Regions from separate parts of the Streptomyces sp. MS19 genome, predicted to be linked through region 2. Evidence: riboswitches for the same ligand, from Rfam matches in the RefSeq annotation. Region 2 holds a riboswitch; the other holds the start of a gene.
The links. A riboswitch is a leader RNA that binds a small molecule or an ion and turns the genes downstream of it on or off. The one in region 2 is predicted to bind glycine.

Region 1 (14,518 bases), on a different contig from region 2:
CAAGATGCTCGCCAAGATCGCCTCCGAGCAGGCCAAGCCGGACGGGCTGCTGCTCATCGAGCCGGGCACCGAACGGGACCTGCTCGCCCCGATGCCCGTCCGCACCCTGCCGGGCGTCGGCCCCGCGACCGCCGAGACGCTGCGCCGGGCCGGGCTGCACACGGTCGGCGAGGCCGCGGAGGCGGGCGAGGCGGAACTGCTGCGGCTGCTCGGCAAGGCGCACGGGCACGGGCTCTTCGCCATGGCCCGCGGCAGGGACGACCGCCCTGTGGTCGCCGAGCGCGACGCCAAGTCCGTCTCGGTCGAGGACACCTTCGACACCGACGTCACCGACCGCGCCCGGGTGCGGTACGAGGTGGCGCGCCTTGCCGGCCGGTGTGTGGAGCGGCTGCGCGCGGCGGGGCGTTCGGGGCGCACGGTCGTGCTCAAGGTGCGGCGCTACGACTTCACGACCCTCACCCGCTCCGAGACGCTCAGAGGGCCGACCGACGACCCCGCCGTGGTGCGTGAGGCGGCCGCGCGGCTGCTGGAGGGCGTGGACACGACCGAGGGCGTGCGGCTGCTGGGGGTGGGCGTCACGGGGCTCGCCGGGTTCACGCAGGAGGACCTGTTCGCCCAGGCGGTGCGGGCGGCCGACGGCGGTGAGACCGCCACATCCGCCCCGCCGGACGGGACGCCGCCCGAGACCTCGCCGGGTCCGGCGGGGGAGGCCGGGACGTCCCGCGAGCGGCGGTGGCTGCCGGGGCAGGACGTCCGCCACGCAGAGCACGGTCCCGGCTGGGTGCAGGGCAGCGGCGTGGGCCGGGTGACCGTGCGCTTCGAACGGCCGGACACCCCGCCGGGCCGGGTGCGCACGTTCCCCGTGGACGACCCGGCGCTGAGCCCGGGGGAGCCCCTGCCGCTCGTGCCGGATCAGCTCTCGCCGGTGGCCTCGCCCGCCGGTGGCTCGGGACGTGCCAGCCGCCCGAAGTCGGCGTCGGGCGGTGGCGGGGCCGCGCCCGGCACGTCCAGGCCGTAGTGGTGGTACAGCTGGAGCTCCTGCTCGGGCGACAGGTGCCTGCCGACGCCGAAGTCCGGTGCCTCCTTGATGAGCGCGCGCTCGTACGGCACGCGCAGGACGCCGCCGACCAGTTCGCTCGGCTCCAGCGGCACGAACGCGTCCCGGCTGAACAGCCCCGTGCGCACGGCGGCCCACTCGGGCACGCCGGTGGCGTCGTCGAGGTAGACCTCGTCCACCGTGCCGATCTTGGTGCCGTCGCGGTCGAGGGCCTTGCGCCCGATCAGACTGCGGGGGTCGATGTCGGTCTGCACGGGTTCCTCCAACTGATCGCCACTGGTCCGGCAGATGCCCTGTACCCCCAACAAAAGGTCACTTCCGGCCGGGCGGCCAGTCGGGGCGTTCCCCCGGTAGCCCCGGCGGGGGGCGCTGGTAGGCTCGAAGTGGTTGACGACCTCGTGCGGGAGAGCCCTGGCGTCCCCGGACGGCAGGCGCCGAAGGAGCAACTCCTCCCCGGAATCTCTCAGGCCCACGTACCGCACGAGTCAGACCACTCTGGAAAGCAGGACGGCGTACCCGGCGCGAGCCGGGCCGGCCGCCCTCACCGACGGTGCAAGCCGGGCGCACGACCGCCCGGTGAAGCTCTCAGGTCCGGACCGCACCCGGATGACAGAGGGGGAGGCAGGCCGGGCAGCGCCGCCCGGTGCCCCGAGGTCGCCGTGCCCCGTGAGGAGCCTCCACACATGACCGTCAGCCGTACCCCGCTCTCCGATCTCGAACGGGCCGCGCCGTTCGCCGGCCGCCACATCGGCCCCGGCGAGGGCGACCACGCCAAGATGCTCGCCCAGGTCGGCTTCGGCTCCCTGGACGACCTCACGGCCGCCGCGGTCCCCGAGACGATCCGCGCCACCGAGGCGCTGGCCCTGCCCGACGCCCGCGACGAGGCCGCCGTCCTCGCCGGACTGCGGTCCCTCGCCGCGCGCAACACGGTCGCCCGCTCCATGATCGGGCTCGGCTACCACGGCACGTTCACGCCGCCGGTCGTCCTGCGCAACGTCATGGAGAACCCCGCCTGGTACACGGCCTACACGCCCTACCAGCCCGAGATCTCCCAGGGCCGCCTCGAAGCGCTCCTCACGTTCCAGACGGTCGTCTCCGACCTCACGGGCCTGCCCACCGCGGGCGCCTCGCTGCTCGACGAGGCCACGGCCGCGGCCGAGGCGATGGCCCTGTCACGCCGCGTGGGCAAGGTGAAGGACGGCGTGTTCCTCGTGGACGCCGACTGCCTGCCGCAGACCGTCGCCGTTGTCACCACCCGCGCCGAGCCCACCGGTGTCGAGGTCGTCGTCGCCGACCTGTCCGACGGCATCCCGGCGGAGGCCGCCGAGCGCGGCGTCTTCGGCGTCCTCCTCCAGTACCCCGGCGCCTCCGGCGCGGTGCGCGACCCGCGGCCCGTCATCGAGGCGGCGCACGCGCTCGGCGCCGTCGTGACCGTCGCCGCCGACCTGCTCGCCCTCACCCTGCTGGCGTCGCCCGGCGACCTCGGCGCGGACATCGCGGTCGGCTCCAGCCAGCGGTTCGGCGTGCCGATGGGCTTCGGCGGCCCGCACGCCGGGTTCATGGCGGTCCGCGAGGCGTATGCGCGCAGCCTGCCAGGACGGCTCGTCGGCGTCTCGCGCGACGCTGCGGGCGACCCGGCGTACCGCCTGGCCCTCCAGACCCGCGAGCAGCACATCCGCCGCGAGAAGGCCACCAGCAACATCTGCACGGCGCAGGTCCTGCTCGCGGTGATGGCCGGCATGTACGCCGTCCACCACGGCCCCGACGGGCTCGCCGCCATCGCCCGCCGCACCCACCGGTACGCCGCCCTGCTCGCCGCCGGGCTGCGCGACGGCGGCGTGGAGACCGTCCACGAGCGGTACTTCGACACGGTCACCGCCCAGGTGCCCGGCCGCGCCGCCGAGGTCGTCGCGGCGGCGCGCGAGGCGGGCGTCAACCTCCGCCTCACGGACGCCGACCACGTCGGCATCAGCTGCGACGAGACGACCCGCCGCGCCGATCTCACCGCCGTCTGGGCCGCGTTCGGCGTCCCGGCGGACGGCGGCGCGATCGACGCGCTCGACGCCCGCACCGACGACGCGCTGCCCGCCGGACTGCTGCGCACCGACGCGTACCTCACCCACCCCGTCTTCCACCGCCACCGCTCCGAGACGGCGCTGCTGCGCTACCTGCGGCGCCTCGCGGACCGCGACTACGCGCTCGACCGCGGCATGATCCCGCTGGGCTCCTGCACGATGAAGCTCAACGCGACGGCGGAGATGGCGGCCGTCACCTGGCCGGAGTTCGCGGACCTCCACCCGTTCGCCCCCGCCGAGCAGGCCGAGGGCTACCTGACGCTGATCCGCGAACTGGAGGACACGCTCGCCGAGATCACCGGCTACGCCGCCGTCTCCCTCCAGCCCAACGCCGGTTCGCAGGGGGAGCTCGCCGGGCTCCTCGCCGTCCGCGCCCACCACCGCGCGAACGGGCAGCCGGAGCGCACCGTCTGCCTCATCCCGTCCTCCGCGCACGGCACGAACGCCGCCAGCGCCGTGATGGCGGGCATGCGGGTGGTGGTCGTCGCCACCGGCGAGAACGGCGACGTGGACGCGGACGACCTGCGCGCCAAGATCGAGCGGCACCGCGACGAACTGGCCGTCCTCATGGTCACCTACCCGTCCACGCACGGCGTGTTCGAGGAGGACATCACCGCCATCTGCGCGGCCGTGCACGACGCGGGCGGCCAGGTCTACGTGGACGGCGCCAACCTCAACGCGCTCGTCGGACTCGCCAGGCCGGGCCGCTTCGGCGCCGACGTCTCGCACCTCAACCTGCACAAGACCTTCTGCATCCCGCACGGCGGCGGCGGCCCCGGTGTCGGCCCGGTGGCCGTCCGCGAGCACCTCGCGCCGTACCTGCCGGGACACCCCCTCCAGCCCGCGGCGGGCCCGGAGGGCGGCGGCACCGGCCCGGTCTCGGCCGCGCCCTGGGGCTCCGCCGGAATCCTGCCGATCTCCTGGGCGTACGTGCGGCTGATGGGCGCCGAGGGCCTGCGCCGCGCCACGCAGTCCGCCGTGCTCGCCGCCAACTACGTCGCCAAACGCCTGGAGCCGCACTATCCGGTCCTGTACACCGGGCCGGGCGGGCTGGTCGCCCACGAGTGCATCATCGACGTCCGGCCGCTCACCAAGGCCACCGGCGTGACCATCGACGACGTGGCGAAGCGCCTGATCGACTACGGGTTCCACGCGCCGACGATGTCCTTCCCCGTCGCCGGGACGCTGATGGTCGAGCCGACCGAGAGCGAGGACCTGGCGGAACTCGACCGGTTCTGCGAGGCGATGATCGCCATCCGCGGGGAGATCGACCGTGTCGCCTCGGGGGAGTGGCCGCGCGACGACAACCCGCTGCGCAACGCCCCGCACACCGCCGAGCAGACCGCCGGGGACTGGCCGCACCCGTACACGCGGCGGGAGGCCGTCTACCCGGGCGGCGCGGGGCTCGGCGCCGGGCACGGCACGGGGCACGACAAGTACTGGCCGCCGGTCCGGCGCATCGACGGCGCCTTCGGGGACCGCAACCTGGTGTGCTCCTGCCCGCCGGTCGAGGAGTACGCGGGCTGACGCACGGCACCGGGGCGTACGCGGGCCGACGGCCGCCCGCGCACGCCCCGGTCCGGTCAGCTCGCCAGGCCGAGCGGCGCCAGGCGGCTCGTCACGAGCGGCAGCAGCGCGTCGGTGCGCGCCGGGCGCTCGGCGGCGATGCCGGGCGGCGCCGGCGCCAGCGGCACCAGCAGATCCTGCGGCTCGGGGCTGCCCGACGCCGGGTCGGCGGCCGGGTCCGCGTGCAGCCACAGTGTGACCATGTACAGCTCGGGGACGGACAGCAGCCGCGGCTGGAACGGAGTCGCCATCGACTCCGCCAGCGCCACGGCACGTGCCGTCGAGGCGATGAACGGCCCGGCGGAGAAGTGGGAGAACTCCCAGCCGCTCGCGGTGAGATCGGTCTGGGCTCCGCCCACGGTCACGCCGTCGCGGTCGAGGAGGAAGCGCCACCCGGCGAGCCGGGAGCGCGGGGGCACGGTCAGGCCGGTGACGGGGGCCAGCTCGTGCACGGGCAGGGGGCACACGAGCCGCAGCGACTCACGGTGGCGCTGCAACGGGAGCGGGAGCCACACGGTGGGCTCGCGGAGGGCGTCCAGGACGCTGGCCTCCGCTCCGGCGGGTACCGGGGGAACGTTCAAGGGCATGATGGGTCGCCTCTCGCTTTGGAGTAGGTCGCCTCTTAATAGGAGACACGCCGTAGGGGAATGTTATCCGCCGGGTGTTCTCTTCATGTTTCCAGTAGCCGACCCGTGATGTTTCGGCAAGAACAAAACAGGACGCCGGAACGGGGGGCGCGAGGGGCGCGTATTCCAGTGGAATATGCCGGTGTGAGGTGCCCGGGGGCCGGACGGGACACGTTAGGTCTCGCGGGGCGGGGGCAGTATCGGAACACTGTCCGACGCAGGAGGTGTCCCATGGGGGCAGAAGTCGTGGCCGACCGGTTCGACCTGACCGCCCGGCAGCGGTTCCGCGCGCGGCTGCGCGAGTGTCTCGACGCGCTGGACCGCATGCTGCACGAGGAGCGCTTCGAGGGGCCGCGCGATCTGATCGGCCTGGAGATGGAGTTGTGCCTCGCCGATTCGGACGGGGCGCCGCGGATGGTGAACAGGGACCTCCTCGCGCGAATGGCCACCCAGGATTTCCAGAGCGAACTGGGTAAATTCACGATCGAACTCAATATGCCACCCCACCGGCTCTCCGGCCGGGTCTTCGACGATATGGCCGAAGAGCTGCGTGTCGCCGTGGGATACGCAGACCGCACGGGCGGCGAATTCGGCGCCCAGCTCGTCCTGACCGGCGTGCTGCCGACGATCGAACCGGAGCAGGTCGGCCCCGGCACCCTCTCGCCCGAAGGCCGCTACACCCTGCTCAACGACCAGATCCTCGCGCTGCGCGGCGAGGCCATCACCCTGGCCATCAGCGGCGCGGAGACCCTCGACCGGTCCTTCGAGTCCATCGCGCCGGAGGCCGCCTGCACCTCGGTGCAGTTCCACACCCAGGTGACGCCCGACCGGTTCGCCGCCGTCTGGAACGCCGCCCAGGCCATCGCCGGCCCGCAGATCGCCGTCGGCGCCAACGCCCCGTTCGTCTTCGGCCAGGAGCTGTGGCACGAGACCAGGCCGATGCTTTTCAGCCAGGCCACCGACAGCCGCCCGCCCGAGCTGGCCGCGCAGGGCGTGCGCCCGCGCACCTGGTTCGGCGAGCGCTGGATCACCTCGGCCGCCGACCTGTTCGAGGAGAACGTCCGCTACTTTCCGGCGCTGCTGCCCGTCTGCTCGGACGAGGACCCCCTCGCCGTCCTCGACTCCGGCGGCATCCCCGAGCTGACCGAGCTGTGCCTCCACAACGGCAGCGTCTACCGCTGGAACCGCCCGGTCTACGACATCGCCGACGGCGTCCCCCACCTCCGCGTCGAGAACCGCATCCTCTCCACCGGCCCCACCGTCACCGACACGGTCGCCAACGCCGCGTTCTTCCACGGCCTCGTCAGGGCACTCGCCGACGACCCGGACCCCGTGTGGACCCGGCTCGCGTTCGCCGACGCGGAGCGCAACTTCGACGAGGCCTGCCGCAACGGCGTCGAGGCGCACCTGACCTGGCCGGGCGAGGGCGACCGCCCGGCGTACGAGCTGATCCCCGAGCGCCTGCTGCCGCTCGCCGACCAGGGCCTCGCCGCCGCGGGCGTCGCCGCGTCCGACCGCGAGCACTACCTGGGCGTCATCGGGGAACGGTGCCGCCGCCGCGTCACCGGCGCGGGCTGGCAGACTGCCGTGTACCACCGCTTGGTGGCGGACGGAGTGGACCGTACGAGCGCGCTGCGCGGGCTCGTACGCCGGTACTGCGAACTGTCGCGTACGGACGCCCCCGTGCACACCTGGCCGACCGGCGACTGACCCCGCCGCACGCGCCGGGCCCGCGCACGGACGGGCGGCCCGGCGCGTGCGGACGGGAGACGGAGTGGGCTCGACCACGCCCCCACGGGACGCGGTGGCGCGGGACACCGGGGCGCCGGACACGGCGCCGCGGGTGCCGCCGCGCGTGCTGCGCCACGAACTGCTGCTCGTGCTCGCCCTGTCGCTCGGCGCGAGCGGCATCAGCGCGATCATCTCGTTCACCGGGGTCCTCACCAGGCCGGGCGGCCTCAGCGACCACGCGGCGACGCTCAACGGGTCCCGGGCGCCCGACCGGCCGTGGCTCGACCTGGCGTGGCAGCTGTTCGGCATCAGCACCGCGCTCGTGCCCGTCGCGCTCGTCGCCCACCTGCTGCTGCGCGAGCGCGGCGGCGCGTACGGCGGCCCCGGGCTGCGGGGCATCGGCTTCGACCTGCGGCGGCCCGGCTTCGACCTGGGGTGGGGCGCGCTCGTCGCGGCGGGCATCGGCGGCAGTGGCCTGCTGCTCTACCTCGGCGCGCACGCCGCCGGGGCCAGTCTCACCGTGGTGCCGGAGTCCCTGCCGGACGAGTGGTGGAAGTACCCGGTCCTCGTCGCCTCCGCGGTGCAGAACTCGGTGCTGGAGGAGGTCATCGTCGTCGGCTACCTGCTGCGGCGCCTCCAGCAGCTCGGGTGGTCGCCCGCCGCGGCGCTCGTGGCCAGCTCGGTGCTGCGCGGCTCGTACCACCTCTACCAGGGCGTCGGCGGCTTCTTCGGGAACGTGGCGATGGGCGTCATCTTCGTCTGGCTCTACCGGCGGTGGGGGCGCGTGATGCCGCTGGTCGTCGCGCACGCGCTGATCGACATCGTGGCCTTCGTCGGGTACGGGCTGCTGGCCGGCCATGTGAGCTGGCTGCCGACCGCCTGAGCCGCGCCCGGCCCCGGGCCGCCGACCCGCTGGTGGTGCCGGGCGGTGTGGCCCGGATCCAGCGGGTCAGGGCGGCCCGCGCGCGTGCGCGGGGCCGTGTCAGGCGGCGGGCCCTGCGCCCTCGGCGAGCGGCAGCGCCTCGATGGTGCCCCCGCCGCAGACCGCGCCGAGGTCCCAGGCGGCGTCCGTCGGGTCGTACTCGTCCGGCGGGATGACCTGCACCCCGGCCGGATCGGGCCCGCAGGAGCCGTCGGCCGGGTCGTCCTCGCCCGGGACGACGGTCCAGTGCAGCTGGGCCCACGCGCTGGCACCCGGCTCCACGGTGATCTGGGCGGCCTCCTCCGAGTCGTCGCGCACGGTGTTGGTGGGGAGCGGTCCGCCGTCCTCGGCCGTGAGCTGGAGGCCGGGCCAGCCCTCCGTGCGGCAGGCCGTGTCCGAGGTGTTGGTGAGGACGAGCGCGGCGTAGCGCTGGCCCGCGCCCGAGTCGAGACCGGTGATCTCCGCCGACAGCGCGTCGGTCGTGCACCAGTCGTCCGAGGCGGCGCCGGTCTCCGTGCCCTCGCCGGGCGCGCCGCCGGCCTCCTCGCCCGCGCCGCCCGCGGCGGCGGACGGGGCGTCCCCGTCCCCGTCCCCGTCCCCGGTGTCCGGCGGTGTCGTGGGGGAGGCGTCCTGGCTCTCCGAGGAGGCCGGGGGGTCCCCGGCGGCGGACGACTCGGCGGGGTCCTCGGCGCATCCGGCCGCGGCGAGCACGGCGAGGGCGGCGAGCGTGGTGAGTGCGGCGGGACGCCGGTGATGAACAGCCATGATGGTCCTTCTCGTGGGGGAACCGATGGCGCGGAGGGTCGCTCCGTGCTGCTCGCGGATGTGACGTCGTGGCGGAACACGTGGTTCCACCGCCGCCGTCCGCCCGGTGCCGGCCGCGGGGTCGTCGCGGCCGGCGGGCCGTCCGCTTTCGTGCATGTCTTCCTGCTGCCCTGCCCGGGGCCACCGGACGCACGGAAGACGCGACATCGCCGGTGCGGGGGGCCGCCGGGTCAGCGCCTGGCGTACGCCGTGAGGTACGCGGGGGCTTCCGCGTCCCCGGCGGTGTCCCAGTTCGCCCCGGTTATGCGGGGGTCGCCGACCGCGAGCGGCGGGCCGTACACCGTGCGGACCGGCAGGACCCCGTTCCAGTACGGGAGACCGGCGTCCGCCGGGTCCTCGTTGGGGCCGCCGGTGCGGACCTTCGCGGAGACCTCGGCGAGGTCGAGGGCGAGCAGCGCCGTGGCGGCGCTTTCCTTGCGGCTCGCCGGGCGGCAGTCGGCGGCCCTGCCGGGGACGGCCTGGTCGACGGTGGCGTCGAAGCCGAGGGCGCGTTCCGCCGGGTCCGTCACGGGCGTCGCGGTGCCGTGCACGACGACCGAGCGGTAGTTCATGGAGTGGTGGAACGCGGACTTGGCGAGGACGATGCCGTCGACGTGCGTCACCGTCACGCACACCGGCAGGCCGCCGGAGGCGGCGGCGCGGGCGGGGCGCTGGCCGGTGGAGCCGTGCAGGTAGAGGCGCTCGCCGACCCGCGCGTACAGGGTCGGCAGGACGAAGGGTGCGCCGTCGCGGACGAAGCCGAGGTGGCAGAGGTAGCCCTCGTCCAGGATGGAGTGCACCAGCGCGCGGTCGTAGGAGGCCCGTTCGCGGCCCCGGGTGGGCGTGGTGCGGGGAGTGGGGGAGTAGCTGTCGGTTTCGGGCACCGGACGTTCCTTTCTGACCGTTTGGCAAACGACTTTGAACTAGTGCATACTGTGCTTTGTGTCAGGAGAATATACGATCGAGGGGTGCGGCGCCGCCGATATCGCGGCCAGCGTCGAACGGGGCGTGGCCGGCGGCGCCCTCGGCCCCGGACAGCCGCTCCCGCCCCTGCGTGACCTCGCCGCACAGCTCGGCGTGAACCCCAACACCGTCGCCGCCGCCTACCGGCTCCTCCGCGACCGGGGCGTCATCGAGACGGCGGGCCGCCGCGGCAGCCGCGTGCGCGCCCGCCCCGCCTCCACGCCGCGGGACGCCGTGCGCGCCCCCGTCCCGCCCGGCGCCCGCGACCTCTCGGACGGCAACCCGGACCGCGCCCTCCTGCCCCCGCTCGGCCCGGCCCTCGCGGCGGCGGCGGAACGCGCCGGGCGCTCCCCGGCGTTGTACGGCACCGCGCCGGTCTCGCCCGGCCTCGCCCGCGCCGCGCGGGCCGCGTTCGACCGCGAGGGCGTGCCCGCCGGGCCCGTCGCCGTCACCTCGGGGACCCTCGACTGCGTGGAACGCGTCCTCGCCGCCTGGCTGCGGCCGGGGGACGCCGTCGCCGTCGAGGACCCGGGCTGGGGCAGCCTCCTCGACCTCGTGCCCGCCCTCGGCCTGCGCCCCGTCCCGGTCGCCGTGGACGACGACGGGCCCCTGCCCGACCGCGCCGCCCAGGCGCTCGTGGGCGGCGCGCGCGCCCTCATCGTCACCACACGCGCCCAGAACCCGACGGGCGCCGCCGTCTCCGCCGCGCGCGCCGGGGAGTTGCGCGCCGTGCTCGCCGACCACCCCGACACGCTCGTGATCGAGGACGACCACGGCCACGGCATCGTCGACCAGCCACTGCACTCCCTGGCGGGCCACAGCCACCGCTGGGCGTTCGTCCGCTCCACCGCCAAGGCGTTCGGCCCGGACCTGCGGCTCGCGGTCTGGACGGGCGACGGCGTGACGGTCGACCGCGTGCGCGGCAGACAGCGCCTCGGCCCCGGCTGGGTCAGCCACCTGCTCCAGGACGCGGTGGAGCGGCTGTGGGCGGACAGCCCGTCCGCCGCCGCCCGCGCGTACGACGCCCGCCGCGCGGCACTCCTCGCCGCCCTCGCCGAACGCGGCGTACACGCCACCGGCCGCAGCGGGATGAACGTGTGGGTGCCCGTCCCCGACGAGACGGCGGCCGTCACGGCGCTGTCCCAGGCGGGCTGGGTCCCCGCACCGGGCGCACGCTTCCGCCTGGCCGCTCCCCCCGGCATCCGCCTGACGGTCTCGACACTGCGGAAGGACGACATCACCCCCCTCGCCGACGCGATCGCCACGGCAATCGGCGCCGCGCACGCACCGGCCACCACCCGCTGGGGCTGACCTGGGCGAATTCGTCACGTCCGGCCGCGGACGCCCCGGTCGAGAACGCGCCGACCGCCGACGACCACCGGGAACTTCGGACTCATGCGTCCACGGGCTGTCCCGGACAGCTGGTGCCATGGGGCGAGGTCCCGCTCCCTGCCACCTGTCCCTCTCCGGCACCCCCGGGGGTGCACCGTGTGGGAACTCCTATGGTGCGTACGGCTGGTCCTGCTCCACTTCGCCCTCTTCTGCCTCGTCCGGGGCGGGGCGGCGTTGATCGCCCTGCTCTCCGGTGATCCTGACAACGGTGACCTGTGGGATCTCGTGGCCGGCACGGCAGTCCTCGCACTCGCCCCGGCCACCGTGCTGATCCTCGGCACCTTCCTCGCCCGCGACTCCCGCGGTGCCCGCGCGGCCGCGACCGCCTGACGTTCCCGCCGTGGGACGTCCTGCGAGCCGGCCGTCGGCGGCCGACTCGTAGAGGGCGAGCCAGATGCGGTCGCGGGTCAGGGGGAGGGTGGTGAAGCGGACACCGGTCGCGTCGCGCAGTGCGTTGGCGATTGCGGGGGCCACCGGGTTGAAGGGGCTCTCGCTCATGGATTTGGCACCCAGCGGGCCGATTGCGTCCGCTGTTTCCGTGAAGTGGACTTCCGTGCGCGGGATGTCGGCGTACTGGGGGAGGCGGTACTGGCGGAAGGACGCTGTCTCCACCTCGCCGTGTGCGTCGATGCGCACGGTCTCGTAGAGCGCCGCGCCCAGGCCCTGGGCGACACCGCCCTCGATCTGGCCCCGGCACTGCATCGGGTTCATGACCGTGCCCGCGTCGGCGGCGTGGACGCTGCGCAGGATGCGGAGTTCGCCGGTGTCCGGATCGACCGCGACGCGGAACCACTGCGCGTTGAACGCGACGGAGCGTGGTGTGCCGTCGAAACGGCCGTCGGCGGTCAGGGGGACGCCGGCCGTCCTGGCCGCCTCGTGGAGGGTCTTGAGGGGGAAACGTCCGGCGGGATGGAGCACGGCTTCCCCGGTGAGGCGGCAGGCGTCGCGCGGCACGCCGAGGCGGGTGGCGGCGAAGTCGAGCAGTGTGGCGGCGAGCGCGCGGGAGGCCCGTAGCGTCGCCTTGCCCGCCACCACGATGCCGGTTGAGGCGAACGCGCCGGTGTCGTGCCGTACGAGGTCGGTGTCCGACTGGCGCACCGTGATCCGGTCCACAGTGGTGCCGAGTTCGCCGGCGGCGATCTGGCGGTGCACGGTGGTGGTGCCGTTCCCGAACTCCGCTGTGCCGACCGATAGTTGGAACGTGCCGTCTGGGAGAAGGGAAGCGGTGGCGTCGGCGAAGTGGCCGCCGGGCGGCCCCGTGGCGATCATCGCGAGCGCGGCGCCCTCGCCGACGAGCCAGCCGTCCGGCACCGGTTCCGTCACCGGCTCGTCCCGCGCGCGGCGGATGATCCCGACGCACTGGTCGAGGCCGTAGCCGGCGTTGTGCAGGTCGTCGTCCTCGCCGGGGGTGTCCACCTCGTCGCCCGGCCCGATGACGTTCGCCGCGCGGAAGTCCAGCGGGTCGAGGCCCAGCCCGCGCGCCAGTTCGTCCAGCGCCGACTCCAGCGCGAACGTCACCTGCCCGAGCCCGTAGCCACGGAACGCCCCGGCCGGGACGGTGTGCGTGTAGACGGAGAACGCGTCGGCCCTCTTGTGCGGCGCGCGGTAGACCGCCAGGGACTCGCCCACGCTGTGGAACATGACGGCGGGCCCGTGGTTGCCGTACGCGCCCGTGTCCGCCACCACGTGCAGCTGGATCGCCGTCAGGGTGCCGTCCCGCCGCCCGCCCACCTTCACGCGGACGGTGAACGGATGCCGCGTCGTCGCCCCGTGGAACTGCTCGGCCCGCGTGTACTCCAGCTTCACCGGCCGCCGCAGCCGCAGCACGGCCAGCGCCACGACGTCCTCGACCAGCATCTCCTGCTTGCCGCCGAACCCCCCGCCCACCCGCCCCGCGACGACCCGCACGCGCTCCGCCGGGAGGCCGAACAGGTCGCACAGGCCGCGCCGGGTCAGGAACGGGGTCTGCGTGCTGGAGCGCACGGTGAGCCGCCCTTCCTCGTCCAGCCACGCCACCGCGCCGTGCGTCTCCAGGCTGGCGTGCTGCACGCGCTGGGTGCGGTACACCCCCTCGTACACCTCGTCCGCCTCCGCGAAGCCCGCCGCGACATCGCCCGTCTCCACGTGCGTCTCGCCGACCACGTTGTCCGCCGGACGGGCGATCCGCGCCTCCGCCGCGTCCTTGTCGTGCACCACGGGCGCGCCCGGCCGCATCGCCGCCTCCGGGGTGAGGACGGCGGGCAGCACCTCGTACGTCACCCGCACGCGGCGGCAGCCCTCCTCGGCCGCCGCCTCGCTGTCCGCGACGACGGCGGCGACGCGCTGCCCGACGTGGCGGACCGTGTCGTCGAGGACGCGCGTGTCGGCCGGGTCCTCGGTGGGGTGCTCGTGGCGTGCGGTGGAGAAGTGCCGCGCGGGCGCGTCGTGATGGGTCAGGACGGCGTGCACGCCGGGGACGCGCAGCGCGGCGGACGTGTCGATGGCGGTGATGCGGGCGTGCGCGTGCGGTGAGCGCAGCAGCTTCATGTGCAGCACGCCGGGGACATCGACGTCGAACGTGTAGCGGGCCCTGCCGGTGACGATCTCCGGCCCGGCGGGCGCGGGCAGGCTGCGGCCGACCGCCTCACCCGCCTCCGGCGCCTCGGTGTGGCACACGCCTCGCACCGCGTCCTCGATGGCCCGGTAGCCCGTGCAGCGGCACAGACTGCCCTTGAACGCGCGCGGCAGGTCGGCGAGCTGCTCCTCGTCCAGCGCGGCCGTCGTCATGAGGAACCCGGCCGTGCAGAAGCCGCACTGGAAGCCCTGCGCGTCGAGGAACCGCCGCTGCACGGGGTGGAGCCCGCCGTCCTCGGCGGCCAGTCCCTCGACCGTCGTGACGCGGCGGCCCGCGGCGCGGAACGCCGGGTAGAGGCAGCTGTGCACCGGCTCGCCGTCCACATGGACCGTGCACGCCCCGCAGTCCCCGCTGTCGCAGCCCTTCTTCACGCCGAACCAGCCGCGTTCGCGCAGCCAGGTGCGCAGGCACTGGCCGGGGCGCGGCTCCTCGGCGAACGCGCGCCCGTTCACCTCGATCCCCGGCGTCACGCCGCCTCCCGCCCCAGCTCGCGGCGGATCTCCTCCGCGTACCGGAGCGTCATGTGCCTGCGCCACGCGGGCAGTCCGTGGATGTCGTCGCACCACTCGCCGTCGGCCACGGCCGCTCCGATCGCCGCCCGCAGCGCGGCGGCGTCCGGCGGCAGCGGGAACGCCGGCCGCACCGGCCGGACCGTCGAGGCGGTGACCGTGACGGCGAAGGCGCCCGTGGCCGGGTCCGCCGTGCCGGTCACCAGCACACCGGAGCGGCCGAGGCCGTACAGCGACGCCTGGCGGAAGGCCGTGCGGC
Region 2 (14,518 bases):
CGACACCGCGCACGCCCACAAGGTCTGGGCCGCGGAGGCCAACTCGCACCTGTACACGTTCAACGGTGGCGGGCCCATGGTCCGTTACCAGGACTGCGCCCTGCTCGGCTACCACAAGGTGGTCACCTCCGGCTCGACCGCGACGGGCAAGGTCCTCTACGACGGCTGCAAGATCATGAACGAGTCGAAGGCGAGCGGCACCGACACCGGCTCGTTCTTCCGCTGGGAGGGCGCGCAGCCCGCGCACGAGCTGCGTGACTGCGTGATCAACAGCGCGCGGGCGGCCGACGTCAAGCGTCCCTGAGGACGGGCCGGGGACCGTGCCGCGCGCCCCGAAGGGCTCCGGTGGACGCGGGCACGGCCCTGGCTCCGGGCGGGGCGGCGGGTCAGCAGCCGCCGCAGTTGTAGTACGTCACGTCCCAGTGGTTGCCCTCGCGCGCGTAGATGTTGCCCGAGGCGGACCGGTACTGTGCCGCGCCGTCGCCGCGCTGCCCGATGTAGGTGAAGGCGCCCGTCACGTAGCTGTTGACGCAGCTGTTGAGGCCGAAGTCGAGCTTGTAGCCGTTCCAGTGGCTGTACGTGCCGCTCGCGTGCCCGGTCTCGGTGCCGCCGGTGATGTTGAGCGCGCAGCCGCTGGCCGAGCGGAGTGTCTGGGCGCCCTGCGCCGACTCCAGGTTGAGCTGGTCGAACGAGGTGCATGTCGCCACGTTGCGGTTCGAACAGCCGCCGGACGACGACCAGGTGATGCCGGACGCGCGGAACATGTCGGTCGCCCGCGCGTGCGTGATCTTGGTGACGGCGGGCGCGTACCCGCCGTCCGCGGACGCGGACGCGGACGCGGACGCGGCTCCGGCCCCGGCGGTCAGCGCGGCGCCGGTCAGCGCGAGCGTGGCGGACGCGGTGAGCGCGGCCCGTATCCGTCCGCGCCGCGCGGTGCGGGACGCGGTGGTGGTGTCGGTCATGCGAGGGGACCCTCCTGCTGATGGCCGGCCCGCGCGGACGGCGAGGGCCGGTCGTGCCTGTGGGGTTGGCCGTGCAGTCGGTGCACGCAGCATGGTGCCGCAACCTCTACGCGCGTCGCCAGAGCGTCCCCCGCTCTGTCGCCACGTCGTTTTTTTCCGGATCTCGCGCAGATTATTGCGCGTGCATGACGGCTTGATTACGCTGCGCCGCGCAGACCGCAACAGCCCCCCACACTGAGAGGTCAGCATGGCGCTATCCCGCCGCGCGTTCGTCGGCACGGCCCTGGCCGCCGCACCGGCCGCCGCCGCGCTCCCGTCGCTCACCACCCCCGCCGTCGCCGCCAGCCCACCGGGCGACGTGGTCGGCAAGATCACCGTCGGCTACCAGGGGTGGTTCGCCTGCGCGGGCGACGGCTCGCCCATGAACGGCAACTGGTGGCACTGGTCGCAGAACTGGGGCCAGCCGCCGTCCCCGTCCAACACCGCGATCATCAGCTGGCCCGACGTGCGCGACTACACCCACACGTACCCCAGCGCGTACCCCGACCTGGGCGGCGGCGGTACGGCCGACCTGTTCTCCTCGTACGACCAGCAGACCATCGACACCCACTTCCGGTGGATGCAGGAGAACGCGATCGACACCGCCGCGCTCCAGCGCTTCAACCCGAACGGCGGCGAGGGCCCCATCCGCGACGCGATGGTCCCGCGCGTCCGCGACGCGGCGGAGCGGTACGGCCGCAAGTTCTACATCATGTACGACGTCACCGCCTGGGTGAACATGCAGCCGGAGACCAAGGCGGACTGGGTGGAGAAGATGCGGCAGTACACCGCGTCGCCCGCCTACGCGCGGCAGAACGGCAAGCCCGTCGTCGGCATCTGGGGCCTCGGCTTCAACGAGCCCAACAAGGCCTGGCCGGCCGACGTCTGCCTCGACGTCGTCAACTGGTTCAAGGCGCAGGGCGTGTACGTCATGGGCGGCGTCCCCACCCACTGGCGGCGCGGCATCGAGGACGCGCGGCCCGGCTACGACGCGGTGTGGCGCGCGCTGGACATGCTCTCGCCGTGGATGGTCGGCCGCATCGGCGACATCGCGGGCGCCGACAACTTCTACCAGAACGTCAACACGCCCGACCAGGCGTGGTGCGACGAGAACGGCGTGGACTACCAGCCCTGCGTCCTGCCGGGCAACCTCCAGGACCGCGACCGCGCGCACGGCGACTTCATGTGGCGGCAGTTCTACAACATGTGCCGCATCGGCGTGCAGGGCATCTACATCTCGATGTTCGACGAGTACAACGAGGGCAACCAGATCGCCAAGACCGCCGAGAACGCCTCCCAGGTCCCGGCCGGTTCCGGCCTGTGGGCGCTCGACGAGGACGGCACGCCCTGCTCGTCCGACTACTACCTGCGCCTCACCGGCGACGGCGGCCGGATGCTGAAGGGACAGATCCCCCTGACGCCCAACCGCCCCACGCCCACCTGGATCTGACCCCCCGGCGCGCCACCGGCCCACCCCGGTGGCGCGCCGCACGGCCTCATGTCCCCGTGCTGGAATACCGGCCATGCCCTCACCCCGGCCGAGCCGACCCCGTTCGGCCTGCTCGCCGAACGACCGCGCCACGGCTGCGAACTGGAGGCCGCGCTCACCGAGCGCGGCATGCGCGAGTGGACGGAGACCGGCTTCAGCTCGATCCACCACCTGCTCAAGAGGCTCCGGGAACGCGGCCCGATCGCCCGCGCCGCCCCCGCGGCGGGCGGCAGGTCCCGCACGGTGTACGCCGCCACCGCCGAGGGCCACCGCGCCTGCGCGGACGCGGCGGAGGCGGCCATCGCCGAGGTGCGCCCCGTCTTCCCGCCGCTCCTCGTGGGCCTGGCCAACCAGCCCGCCCTCGACCACGCACGCCTGCTCGCCGCGCTCGACCGGCGCGCCGAGGCGCTCGCCGAACGCGTCGGGCACGTACGCCGCGCGGCCGAGGCGGACCGGGACGCGCCGCCGTTCGTCCGCGCCATCTTCGACCACGCACTCGGCCAGCTCTCCGCGGAACAGGACTGGCTGACCCGTTACCGCGCGTCACTCGCTCCGGCGCGCGCCCCAGGAAGCGAGAAACCCATGGCGCCCTACGACGTCAAGCGCGAGCGCAAGGAGCTGTACGCGCCGAAGAACACCGCCTGGGGGCTGGTGGACGTACCCGAGCAGCGGTTCCTCGCCATCGACGGCACCGGGAACCCGAACAGCGCCCCCGCCTACGCGAACGCGGTCGAGGCGCTGTACGCCGTCGCGTACACCCTCAAGTTCGCGGCGAAGCGCACGGACGGCGGCGACTTCGTCGTCGGCCCGCTGGAAGGGCTGTGGTGGGCCGACGAGTGGAGCGCCTTCACCGCCCGCGGCAAGGACACGTGGAACTGGACGATGCTCCTGGTCCTGCCGCCCTGGATCACCGGAACGATGGTCGAGGACGCGAAGACCGCCGCGCTGGCCAAGAAGAAGCAGCCCGCCATCTCCCGCGTGGAGCACCGCACGCTGCGCGGGGGCCTCAGCGCGCAGATCCTGCACACCGGCTCCTACGACGGCGAGACCCCGGTCCTCGCCGAACTCCACGACACGTACCTCGCCGCCAACTCCCTGCGCCCGACCGGCAAGCACCACGAGGTCTACCTCAACGACCCCCGCAGGACCGCTCCCGAGAAGCTGAAGACGGTCCTGCGCCAGCCGGTAGAACGCGTCCCGGACTGAGCGCCGCCGCCCGTACCGTGGGGCCCGGTCGCGGGTCACGGGGATGTCATATCCCGCCCGGTCCGGCTCCGTCCCGCCAGCGGTAGAGGTCGCGCAGCAGGGAGATCTCGGCGCCGTGGTGGATCAGCTCCCTGTTGACGTGCAGGACCCGGTTCTCCATCGGGAACCGCTCGGGACCCGCCGCGGGCGGATTCTCCAGGTCGGCGTCCGACAGCCCGCGGACCCCCGCGTTCCATCGCGCGTACATCCCGTCGAGCTGTTCCAGCGCCTCGGCGGCGGTCCCGGCGTAGGCGAACGTCCGGGCATCGACGTCCCCGCCGCCGAAGTACCAACCGACCCGGTAGCCCAGGCACGAGACGATGACGTGCGCCAGCCGCCACGCGATCGTGGTCACCGGCGCGGGCACCGGGTCGGGGGCGGCGAAGTCCATCGTCCACTCCCCGGAACCCGCCGGCATCGGCGCGGCCGACGTGCCGCTGGGGCGGATGCTCCAGCAGCCGCGCACCGGCTCCCAGAAGTACTCCTCGTCGGCAAGCCCGTCCAGCCGCGGCCGCAGATTCCTGTGCCAGTACCAGTCCAGCTGCTCCGCGAGCCGTTCGCTTCTCGTCATCTCCGCACACTACTCACCAGCGGGCGGACCGCATCCGATTGGGGTGGACGGCCCGGATGTGGCAGCCTCGGCCGATGACACGACGGACGCAGAAGAGATCAGCATGAGCACCCCGAGCGAACGCCACACCGGTGATCCCCTCCGCTTCACGGTGCTCGGCAGCGCGACGCCGTACCCGGCCGCCGACAACCCCTGCTCTGGCTACCTGGTGTCGGGCGGCGGCGCCCGCGTGTGGGTGGACGCGGGCAGCGGCACGCTGGGGCCGCTGCAACGGCACGTCCGGCTCGACCGGTTGGACGCCATCTGGATCTCGCACCTGCACGCCGACCACAGCGCCGACCTCCTCACCGCCTACTACGGCCTGCTCTACTCCGACATCCGGCTCGAAGCACCGATCCCCCTGTACGGCCCGCCCGGCATCGCGGACCGGCTGGCCCGCTACCTCACCAACGGTCCGGCCCGCAGCCCCGTCGAATCCGCCTTCGCCGTCGAGGAGTTGCACGACGGGCACCTGGCGCAGGCCGGGGGCCTGACGCTGACCAGCCGCGCCGTGGCGCACGGCATCCCGGCCTTCGCCCTGCGCGTCGAGGGAGGCGGCCGTTCGCTGGTGTACTCCGGGGACACCGCGCCCTGCGACGCCCTGACCGAACTTGCCGAAGGGTGCGACGTGCTGCTGTGCGAGGCGGAGAGCGACCTGGCGCCCGCCGACGGCGGCCAGGTGCACCACACGCCCGAGGACACCGGCGACACCGCGCGCGCCGCCGGGGCGGGACGCCTCGTGGTGACGCATGTCGGGCGCTCCCTCACCCCGGAGCAGGCGGTGGCCCGCGCGTCGGCCCGCTTCGACGGCCCCACCGCCTTCGCCACCCCTGGCACCACGTTCCCGCTCGCCTGACCGCGCCGGGAAAGCGGGGAACGTTCACCCGATGGTGCGTCTCCCGCTTTCATCGGCGACCTGTCGTCGGGCCAGTCGTTAACGTCATGCCTGCATCCGAACCGAGGAGGGCCAGTGAGCGGCGAACCCCTGCGTACCATCACCGGCGACGGCAGGGAGATCACCTTGCCTTCCACGATCCGGGGAATTCGCGACGCGCTCCCTCCCGATCGCCGCGCCGAGTTCACCGACGCGGTGGAAAACGTGAGCCTCCACGACATCCACGAGCTGATGCGTGCCTGGGTGATGGAACTGCTTGAGGCACGCGATCCCCAGATGGCCCGCGACCTTGACGCCCTCGCCCGGCAGGAGCGCGAACGCCGGGAGGGAGCCGGGTGAACAGCTACCGCATCGCTTACGACCCTATCGCCGAGAAGCAGCTCACTGCCGTTCCCGACCGGCGACGCACCCGATTCCTGAAGACGCTCGGGAGTACTGTCGCCCGCGATCCTTACGGTCACCGTTCGACCTCTGTGGGAGGAGACCGCGACCGCCGGGACGCCACTGTCGAAGGCATCATCATCCGTTATTACGTCAGCGGCTCGGTCCTGACCATCACGATCGTTCGGCTCCTGGCCGTCTGACACGCCTCCGCCGGGGCGCCGCCGGTCAGGTGCGCAGGCCCAGGTGGACGCCGCCGGTGGCGTCCAGCGTCCGGCCGGTGATCCAGCGGCCGGCGTCGGATGCGAGGAAGGCGACGGCGTCGGCGACGTCCTCCGCGCGCCCGAGGCGGCCGAGCGCGGTGCCCGCTTCGATGAACTCCCGGAGGCCCGGCGCCTCGAAGACCGCCGCGTTCGCGTCGGTCCTGGTCGCGCCGGGCGCGACCGCGTTGACCGTGATCCCGCGCCCGGCCAGCCCGCGTTCGAGTCCGGTGATCAGGGTGTCCACGTCCCCGGCGGTCCCCAGCTCCGCGTGGACGGCGAACGCGCGGCCGCCCGCCGCCGTGATGCGGGAGACCGTCTCCTCCGCCCCCTCCGCCCCGCCGCCGTAGTGCACCGCCACGTCCGCGCCGTCGGCGGCGAGGCGTTCGGCGATCGCGCGCCCGATGCCGCGCGACGCCCCCGTGACCAGCGCGGTCCTGCCGTTCCGTTCTCCCATGACGCCCACCCTTGGTTGTGTGAGCCACTCGCCAATTGTGAGTGACTACCAGGACGGTACCGTGTCACGTGTGGAGAACGGAAGACCGAACCTGCGCGAGCGCCGCAGGGCGGAGACCCAGCGCATGATCCAGGCGCACGCGATGCGGCTGTTCGGCGAGCGCGGCTACGACGCGACGACGGTCAACGACGTCGCCCACGTGTGCGGCGTCTCGGCCATGACCGTCTACCGCCACTTCCCGACCAAGGAGGACCTGGTCCTGCACGGCCGGTATGACTCCCTGATCGCCGCCCGGGTCGCCGCGCGCCCGGCGGACGAGCCGCCGGTGCGGTGCGTCGGCCTCGCCCTGGTCGAGGCGGCCCGTGTCCTCACCGGGCCCGGCGTGGACCTGCTCCTCGCCCGCCTGCGCCTGATGACCGACACCCCGGCGCTGCGCGCCCGCCACCTGGACGGCCAGCTCGCCACGCAGCGGGCCATCGTCGCCGCCCTGCCCGCCGAACCGGACGACGCGGAGGCCGGGTTCCGCACCTGGGTCGTGGCCGGCGCGTGCCTGGCCGCGCTGCACGCCGCCCTGACGCGCTGGGCCCAGGAGGACGGCCGCCAGGACCTGCCCGGCCTGATCGCCACGGCCCTCACCGCGGCCTTCGGCGGCGACTTCGACCCGGACCCGGACCCGGACCCGGACGCGGACCCGGGCACCGTCGCCTGAGCGCCCCGGGCCGGACAGGTGCGGCCGGGCCGCTCACCCGCCCGGCCCCGTGGCCTGGCTCACGGGCCCGGATCACCGGCGCGCCGCGTGCCGTGGCCGTGCGGTCAGCCGGCGGCGTCGCCGTAGGCGTGACGGGCGCGGACGTTGCCGCCGCTGTCGCGGAGTTCGGCGGTGTCGCCCTTGTCGTTCCAGATCGGACGCCCGCTGCGGAACGTGAGGCCGTACCAGCCGGCCGGCTGCTGCTGGTCGGAGGTGTAGACCCGGATGGTCATGGCGGGGGCGAGGTAGCCGTCCTCCGTGAAGGTGAAGTCCTGGCCCGCGTCACCGGCGTTGATCGTCCAGCCCTTCACCGGGACGATCACGCCGCTGCGGTTGACCAGCTCGACGTACTCGCCGTCCTGGGGGCGGCCGGTCTCGCCCTTGTGGTGCACGGAGCGGATGGCGATGTCGGGCCGGTCGGTGCGCACCAGCATGCCGAGCAGTTCGACCGTGGTCGTCCGGCCCTCGGGGCTGCTCGATGTGTTCCGGAGCGGCCCGTCGTCCACGCCGGGGAAGCCGGCGAGGACCAGGGTGTACGGGACGCCGTCGAGGGTGACGGTCTGGTTGCCGGGGAACGGCAGCGGCACGCTCAGCGTGTCGGGTACGTCGCGGTCCTCGTCGCCGAAGGAGTAGTGGGTGAAGGCGAAGGGGAACTCGGTCTCCGGGCCGTCCTGCACGGACAGCCGGACGGTCAGGTGCAGGGTGCTGGTGTGGTAGCTCAGGCCGCTGCCCGGCTCGCGCAGGTAGTTGTCGTAGGTGATCGTGCCCACCGTGAACTCGTGCCCGTCCAGGCGTGCTTCGGTGGTGTTGCCCGTGAACGTGTAGCCGGTCTCGCGGTTCTCGGCGTCAGGCGCTCCCCAGGCGATGCGGTCGGTGCCCGCCCCCCTCATGTCGCCGAACACCCGGCTCCGGGGCTCGGGCCTCCAGGTGGCGGATGTGGTCACCGTGACCATGGATCTCCGTCCGTCGCAATCGGCTGCGGGTGACTCCCGTAGTGGACCGACCGGTTACTGCCCCGGGGAGGCGAAACCGTGTGTGATCCCCACCGAACGGGCCTGATCCCGCCGGTGCGTGACCGGCGCCCCAGCCTTGCGCCCTGTGTGGCGCTCCCGGTAAGGCCCTGTCACCCCGCGGCCGTTGCCGCGCGGGGCCGGATCACCGGCCGGGTGTGCTCGGCGGCACGGTGACGCTGCGCGGCCTCGGCTGGGCCGCGCCCGCGGCGGCGGCGGACGGGCCGCTGTACCGCCCGGCCGGTGAACCGTGGCCGGACGCGCGGCCGGTGGACGTCACGGCCGTCCCTACTACCTGTGGGCGAACCGCGAGCCCGGTCCCACGCAGGTGTGGCTGCCGCCGGCGGACGGCGTGGACCGCCCGGCGGGGGGCCCACCGATGAGTTCACCGTGGTCGGAGGGTCTACCCGGCGACGCAACCGTTCTCCAGAGGAGTGCCATGTCCACCATCCAGCCGGTGATCGTGACAGCGAAACATGACCTACTGCTCAGCTTCTACACGCAGTTGTTCGGCGCCGAGGAGATCTTCCGGGTACCGGCGGAAGGCCCGGTCTTCTACCGCGGCCTGCGCATCGGCGACTCCGACCTCGGGCTGGTGGCCGATACGGCGCCGCGGACCGGGGCGGCGCCGCGGGTCCTGCTCAGCATCGGCGTGGACGACGTGGACGAAGCGCTCGGCCGGGTGGAGGCGCTGGGCGGCTCGGTCAGCGGCGGTGCCAACGACATGCCGTGGGGTCAGCGCGTCGCCCACATCAAGGACCCCGACGGCAATCCGGTGAACCTCACCCAGCCGATCCCGGCTTCGTGACGCTGGTCCCGGTGCCTGTGCCGGGCGCTGGCCGCGCGTGGCTCGCCACCGGCGTGCCGGTCAGGGCCTCGTCCAGGCGGCCGTGTGCTGGTGATCGAGTCCTGACCTGCGCGTTCAGCCGCGCACGGCGTGGCACGGGCGCCGTGCCACGCCGTGCGTCGGGGCCGAGTGCATCCTCTCCCGGTCCGGCGGCTCGCCGTCCTTGCCGCGGCTGAGGTGGAGGGCCCCGACCAGCGCGGGACGAGCCGAACGCGCTGGTCAGGGCACCTTTCTCAGCACTCGACGATGTTCACCGCCAGGCCGCCGCGTGCCGTCTCCTTGTATTTGACGGACATGTCGGCGCCCGTCTGCTTCATCGTGCGGATCGCCTGGTCCAGGGAGACGTGGTGGCGGCCGTCGCCGCGCAGGGCCATGCGGGCGGCGGTGATCGCCTTGACGGCGGCCATGCCGTTCCGTTCGATGCACGGGATCTGCACCAGGCCGCCGACCGGGTCGCACGTCAGGCCGAGGTTGTGCTCGATGCCGATCTCGGCGGCGTTCTCGACCTGTTCGGGCGTGCCGCCCAGGACCTCCGCGAGGCCGCCCGCGGCCATCGAGCAGGCCGAGCCCACCTCGCCCTGGCAGCCGACCTCGGCGCCGCTGATCGACGCGTTCTCCTTGAAGAGCATCCCCACCGCGCTCGCCGCCAGCAGGAAGCGGACGACGCCGTCCTCGTCGGCGCCTGGCACGAAGTTGACGTAGTAGAGGAGCACCGCCGGGATGATCCCGGCCGCGCCGTTGGTCGGGGCGGTGACGACGCGGCGCCCGGCGGCGTTCTCCTCGTTCACCGCCATCGCGTAGAGCGTCACCCACTCCATGGCCCGCGCCGCCGCGTCGCCCTCGCCGCGCAGTTTCCGCGCCGAGGCCGCCGCCCGGCGGCGCACCTTGAGCCCGCCCGGCAGGATGCCCTCGCGCGCCATGCCGTCCTCGGCACAGCGGCGCATCACCTCCCAGATCCGCAGCAGTCCGGCGCGGATCTCGGCGTCACCGCGCCAGGCCCGTTCGTTCTCCAGCATCAGACCGGAGACCGAGAGGCCCGACTCACTTGCGCGGGCGAGGAGTTCGGCGCCGGTGCGGAACGGGTGGCGCGGCTCGGTGGTGTCGGGCACGATGCGGTCGGCGCCCGCCGCGTCCTCGTCCACGACGAAGCCGCCGCCCACCGAGTAGTACGTCGCCTCCCGCAGCGTGCGCCCGGCCGCGTCGGCGGCGCGGAACGTCATGCCGTTGGGGTGGTACGGCAGCGAGCGCCGCCGGTGCAGCACCAGATCCGTGTCGGGGGCGAACGGCACGGGGTGCCCGCCGTCCGGTTCCGCGCCGAGCAGCCGCAGCGTGCCGGACGCGCGCACGGCGGCCACCTCCGCGCCCGCCCGGTCCACGTCCACCGTGTCCGGCGCGTGCCCGGCGAGGCCGAGCAGGACGGCGTCGGGGCTGCCGTGCCCGTGCCCGGTGGCGCCGAGCGAGCCGAACAGCTCGGCGCGCACCGAGGCGGTCGCGGGGAGCGCCCCCTCGCTCCGCAGCCGCCGCGCGAAGCGGCGCGCGGCGCGCATCGGGCCCACCGTGTGCGAGCTGGACGGGCCGATCCCGATGGAGAACAGGTCGAAGGCGGAGAGGGCCACCGCGGTCAGCCGTTCACTCGTTCGTGAAGGCGGTGTACTCGTCGGCCGTCATCAGGTCCGCCGGTTCGCCCGCCGCCTCGCCGGCGCGTACGCGGAACAGCCAGCCGTCGCCGAACGGTTCGGAATTGACCAGCGACGGATCGTCCACAACCTCCTGGTTCACTTCGGTGATCGTCCCGCTGACCGGGGAGTAGAGGTCACTGACCGACTTTGTCGATTCCAGCTCGCCGCACGGCTCGCCCGCCGTGACGGCCGTGCCGGTCTCGGGCAGCTGGATGTACACGACATCGCCCAGCTGGTTCGCCGCGTACTGCGTGATGCCGACCGTCGCCACGCCGTCATCGGCGGTCGACAGCCACTCGTGCTCCTTGCTGTAGCGGAGCTGCTCGGGGTTGCTCATGGGGTGATTCTCCTGGATCTGGACTACTTCTGGCGCTGGTAGAACGGCAGTGCGACCACGTCGTACGGCTCCCGCGCGCCCCGGATGTCCACATGGACGCCCCCGGTGCCGGGCGCCGCGAACGCGGGGTCGACGTACGCCATCGCGATCGGGCGGCCGAGCGTCGGGGAGGGCGCGCCCGAGGTCACCTCGCCGACGACCGCGCCCGCCGCGTCCACCACCGGGTACCCCGCGCGCGGCACCCGCCGCCCGCGCGCGACGAGGCCCGTCAGCACGCGCGGCGGGCGCGCGGCCGCCTCCTCCGCCGCCCTGGCGAGCGCGGTGCGGCCGACGAAGTCACCGGGCTTCGCGAGCTTCACGACCCGCCCGAGCCCGGCGTCGTACGGGGTGGTGGCGGTCGTCAGCTCGTGCCCGTACAGCGGCATGCCCGCCTCCAGGCGCAGCGTGTCGCGGCAGGCGAGGCCGCAGGGGACGAGGCCGTCCTCGTCGCCCGCCGCGAGCAGCGCGGCCCACAGGGCGGGGGCGTCGGCGGGGTCGCAGAACAGCTCGAAGCCGTCCTCGCCCGTGTAGCCGGTGCGGGCGATCATGACCGGGCGGTCCGCGACCGTGCCGGGCAGCCCGGCGTAGTACTTCAGCCCGGCCAGGTCCGCGTCCGTGCGGCGCGCCAGGATGCCGGGGGAACGGGGGCCCTGGACGGCGATCAGGGCGTACGCGTCGCGGTCGTCCCGTACGGCGGCGTCGAAACCGGCGGTGCGGGCGGTCAGGGCGGCGAGGACCGTCTCGGCGTTCGAGGCGTTGGCGACGACCAGGTAGCGCTCGCCGTCGAGCCGGTAGACGATCAGGTCGTCCAGGATGCCGCCCGCCGCGTCGCAGATCATGGTGTACCGCGCGCGGCCCACCGCCAGCGCCGACAGGTGCCCGACGAGCGCGTGGTCGAGGAACGCGCCCGCCTCCGGCCCCGTCACCGTCAGCTCGCCCATGTGCGACAGGTCGAAGAGTCCGGCGGCCCCGCGCACCGCCGCGTGCTCGGCGCGCTCGCTCCCGTACCGCAGCGGCATGGACCAGCCGGCGAAGTCGGTCATCGTGGCCCCGAGCGCGCGGTGCGCGGCGTCGAGCGCGGTGGTCCTGAGGGGCGCCGGGGAAGGCGCGGCAGAGGTGTCGTCCGTCATGTGCGGGCTCCCGGGGGCGGATGGGGGATGGAGGACGGCGGGACGGCGTACGGCCCGGTCCTCCCCATCTGTCATCTGCACCTGAGAGGTTCGCCGCGGCCGGGGGCCGGTGGCTTGCACCGTGGGTGGGAACGCGCCCGGCGGGGGCGCGGTCCGCTTTTCAGATTCGCCTTCCGCACGCGGTATCGGGGCCTGAGAGATTCAAGGGAGGACTTGCTCCTTCGGCGCCCCGCACGGCGGCGGGAACTCTCCCGCGCGCGGTCGAACGGCTGGTATGCGGTTGTCGGCACATCATCGCACGAACCTGCGGGCACGGCCGGACGGGCGCAGCCGTTAGGGTGCGTGCATGACCGTACCCAGGCAGCAGCCCGGCTTCGGCGGAGGGTGGCCGAGCAACGAGCTGGAAGAGACGCTCGCCGTGTCCCTCGGCGTCGCCGACGCGGGCCCGAGACTGCTGAAGGTCCTCGCGCGCAGCGCCCTGTGGGTGCCGCTGCCCGAGGGCGGCAGCCGCGAGAGCACGCACCTGGACCTGCCCACGGTCCAGCTGAACGGCGGCCCGTACGTCCCCGTCTTCAGCTCCGCCGAGCAGCTGCACCTGGGCGGCGCCTCGCACCTCCCGTTCGCCGTCGCGCCCGCGTGGGAGTTCGCGCGTGGCCTGCCGCCGGGCGTCGGCGTCGCCCTCAACCCGGGCGGGACCGTCGGCGTGCCCGTGCCGCCCGTCGCCGTCGCCGAGCTGTGCCGCGCCACCCCGGGGGAGCGCGCGCCCGGCGTGCCCAGCGGCGCGCGGATGCGCCTTTTCCAGCCGGACTGGCAGGACGACCCCATCGACTTCCTGCGCGCCGTCACGGGCGAGCTGGCCGTCCTGCCCGCCGTACGGTCCGCGCGCCGCGGCCTGGCGAGCGCCGAGGGCGGCGCGCCGGCGCTCTTCGTCGGCATAGAGATGGACACCCTGGAGGAGACGCAGCGCGCCGTCGTCCACGACGCGCTCGGCCGGGCCCTGGCGCGGCAGCCCGTCGTCTGGCCGGTACAACTGGTCCTGCTGGATGCGGCCGACGACCCTGTGGTGGACTGGCTCCGGGCGTGCGTGCAGCCGTTCTACACCCGCGATGCCTGAGGCGCCGGGGACCAGGTCACGCGGGGGCACACCTCGCACGCTGCCGAGCCTGGCGTGCGCGGCGCCGTCGAGAGCGAGGAGGACAGGCCCAGGTGAGTGCGGTGCGAGGCGTTGAGGAACTGCTCCCCCGGATCACGGCCGACCGCCTGGACGCCTACGAGGAGCTGCTGGCCGCCCTGGCCGCCGGAGACGTCTGGATGCTGCTGTGGCACGGCCGCCCCGGCGAACCGGAGGCGCAGTACGGCAGCATCGAGGTCGCTGGGCACGGCTACGCCCCCTGCGTCACCTCGGAACGCGAACTGGCCGCCAGCGGCTGGAACCGCGAGCACGAGGTCGTCAGCGGCCTCGACATCGCCGCCGCCCTGTACCCCGACCACTGGGGCCTGTGGCTCGACCCGCACGCCCCCGGCGGCGGCCTCGGCGTCCCCTGGCTGGACCTGCGGCGCATAGCGGGCGGCCTGGACCGGCTGCCCGCCGGGCCGCTGCGCATCGGCGAACCGGCCGTGCGTGCCGACGCGTTCTACGCGCAGCTCGTCGCGCTCGCGGGCCGTACGCCCGTGGTGCGCAGCCTGCGGCGCGGCTGGGTGCGGCCCGCGCTGGGGGAGGCGTACCTCGTCATCGGGCTCGACGTGGACGACCCGGGGGAGCGGACCGCCGAGGCGGTGCGCCAGATGATGCTGGAGGCGATCGGCGCCGTCCCGGACGGCCTGCCGGTCGGCACGGTCGCCATGGCGGACGGCTACGACCCGGTGGCGATGTGGCTGCGGGCGAACGCGCGCCCGTTCTACGACCGCGACGCCCCGGGCGGCGGCGGTCACGGCTACCCGCGCCCGTACTGAGCCCCCGGTTGCCCACCCGCATCCGGGGTAACCGGAGCGAGGCAGGACACCGCAACATGAAAGGGGACGCCGTATGAACGCCGTGAAGAGCACGCTGCCCGACGCCGCTCGGAAGACCGTCGGGGAGGCGTTGCAGGGCGCGCTCGTCGACCTGGTCGACCTGTCGCTGGTCGCGAAGCAGACGCACTGGAACGTCATCGGCCCCCGGTTCCGCTCGGTGCACCTCCAGCTGGACGAGGTGGTCGACTCGGCCCGTACGCACTCCGACACCGTCGCCGAGCGCGCGGCGGCCCTGGGCATCTCGCCGGACGGGCGGGCCCACGCCGTGGCCGCCGGGACCGGGATCGCGAAGGCTCCCGAGAGCTGGCAGCGGGACACCGAGGCCGTGGGCACGATGGTGGACGCGCTGGGCGCGGTCATCGTGCGGATGCGGGACC

Region 1: it holds a riboswitch for glycine, as region 2 does, so the genes downstream of both, gcvP (aminomethyl-transferring glycine dehydrogenase) here and gcvT (glycine cleavage system aminomethyltransferase GcvT) in region 2, are expected to answer to the same signal.

The regions. Positions count from the first base shown of each region.
Region 1 covers NZ_JBJZOH010000016.1:42,399-56,916, forward strand. The annotation lists gene ACL02R_RS17305 (DNA polymerase IV) at 1-1,018, shown strand, start outside; gene ACL02R_RS17310 (PRC-barrel domain-containing protein) at 913-1,311, opposite strand; glycine riboswitch at 1,449-1,546, shown strand; gene gcvP (aminomethyl-transferring glycine dehydrogenase) at 1,741-4,659, shown strand; gene ACL02R_RS17320 (hypothetical protein) at 4,716-5,285, opposite strand; gene ACL02R_RS17325 (glutamate--cysteine ligase) at 5,556-7,034, shown strand; gene ACL02R_RS17330 (CPBP family intramembrane glutamic endopeptidase) at 7,129-7,938, shown strand; gene ACL02R_RS17335 (DUF4232 domain-containing protein) at 8,038-8,742, opposite strand; gene ACL02R_RS17340 (pyridoxamine 5'-phosphate oxidase family protein) at 8,973-9,665, opposite strand; gene ACL02R_RS17345 (aminotransferase class I/II-fold pyridoxal phosphate-dependent enzyme) at 9,724-11,055, shown strand; gene ACL02R_RS17350 (molybdopterin-dependent oxidoreductase) at 11,245-14,220, opposite strand; gene ACL02R_RS17355 (FAD binding domain-containing protein) at 14,217-14,518, opposite strand, start outside.
Region 2 covers NZ_JBJZOH010000019.1:34,781-49,298, reverse strand. The annotation lists gene ACL02R_RS18880 (hypothetical protein) at 1-304, shown strand, start outside; gene ACL02R_RS18875 (hypothetical protein) at 387-962, opposite strand; gene ACL02R_RS18870 (glycoside hydrolase family 71/99-like protein) at 1,210-2,451, shown strand; gene ACL02R_RS18865 (GyrI-like domain-containing protein) at 2,500-3,696, shown strand; gene ACL02R_RS18860 (DinB family protein) at 3,743-4,306, opposite strand; gene ACL02R_RS18855 (MBL fold metallo-hydrolase) at 4,410-5,201, shown strand; gene ACL02R_RS18850 (hypothetical protein) at 5,316-5,579, shown strand; gene ACL02R_RS18845 (hypothetical protein) at 5,576-5,824, shown strand; gene ACL02R_RS18840 (SDR family oxidoreductase) at 5,850-6,338, opposite strand; gene ACL02R_RS18835 (TetR/AcrR family transcriptional regulator) at 6,409-7,047, shown strand; gene ACL02R_RS18830 (choice-of-anchor K domain-containing protein) at 7,152-8,039, opposite strand; gene ACL02R_RS18825 (VOC family protein) at 8,536-8,904, shown strand; gene ACL02R_RS18820 (L-serine ammonia-lyase) at 9,177-10,559, opposite strand; gene gcvH (glycine cleavage system protein GcvH) at 10,573-10,959, opposite strand; gene gcvT (glycine cleavage system aminomethyltransferase GcvT) at 10,983-12,128, opposite strand; glycine riboswitch at 12,299-12,392, opposite strand; gene ACL02R_RS18805 (enhanced serine sensitivity protein SseB) at 12,475-13,242, shown strand; gene ACL02R_RS18800 (enhanced serine sensitivity protein SseB C-terminal domain-containing protein) at 13,335-14,081, shown strand; gene ACL02R_RS18795 (Dps family protein) at 14,155-14,518, shown strand, end outside.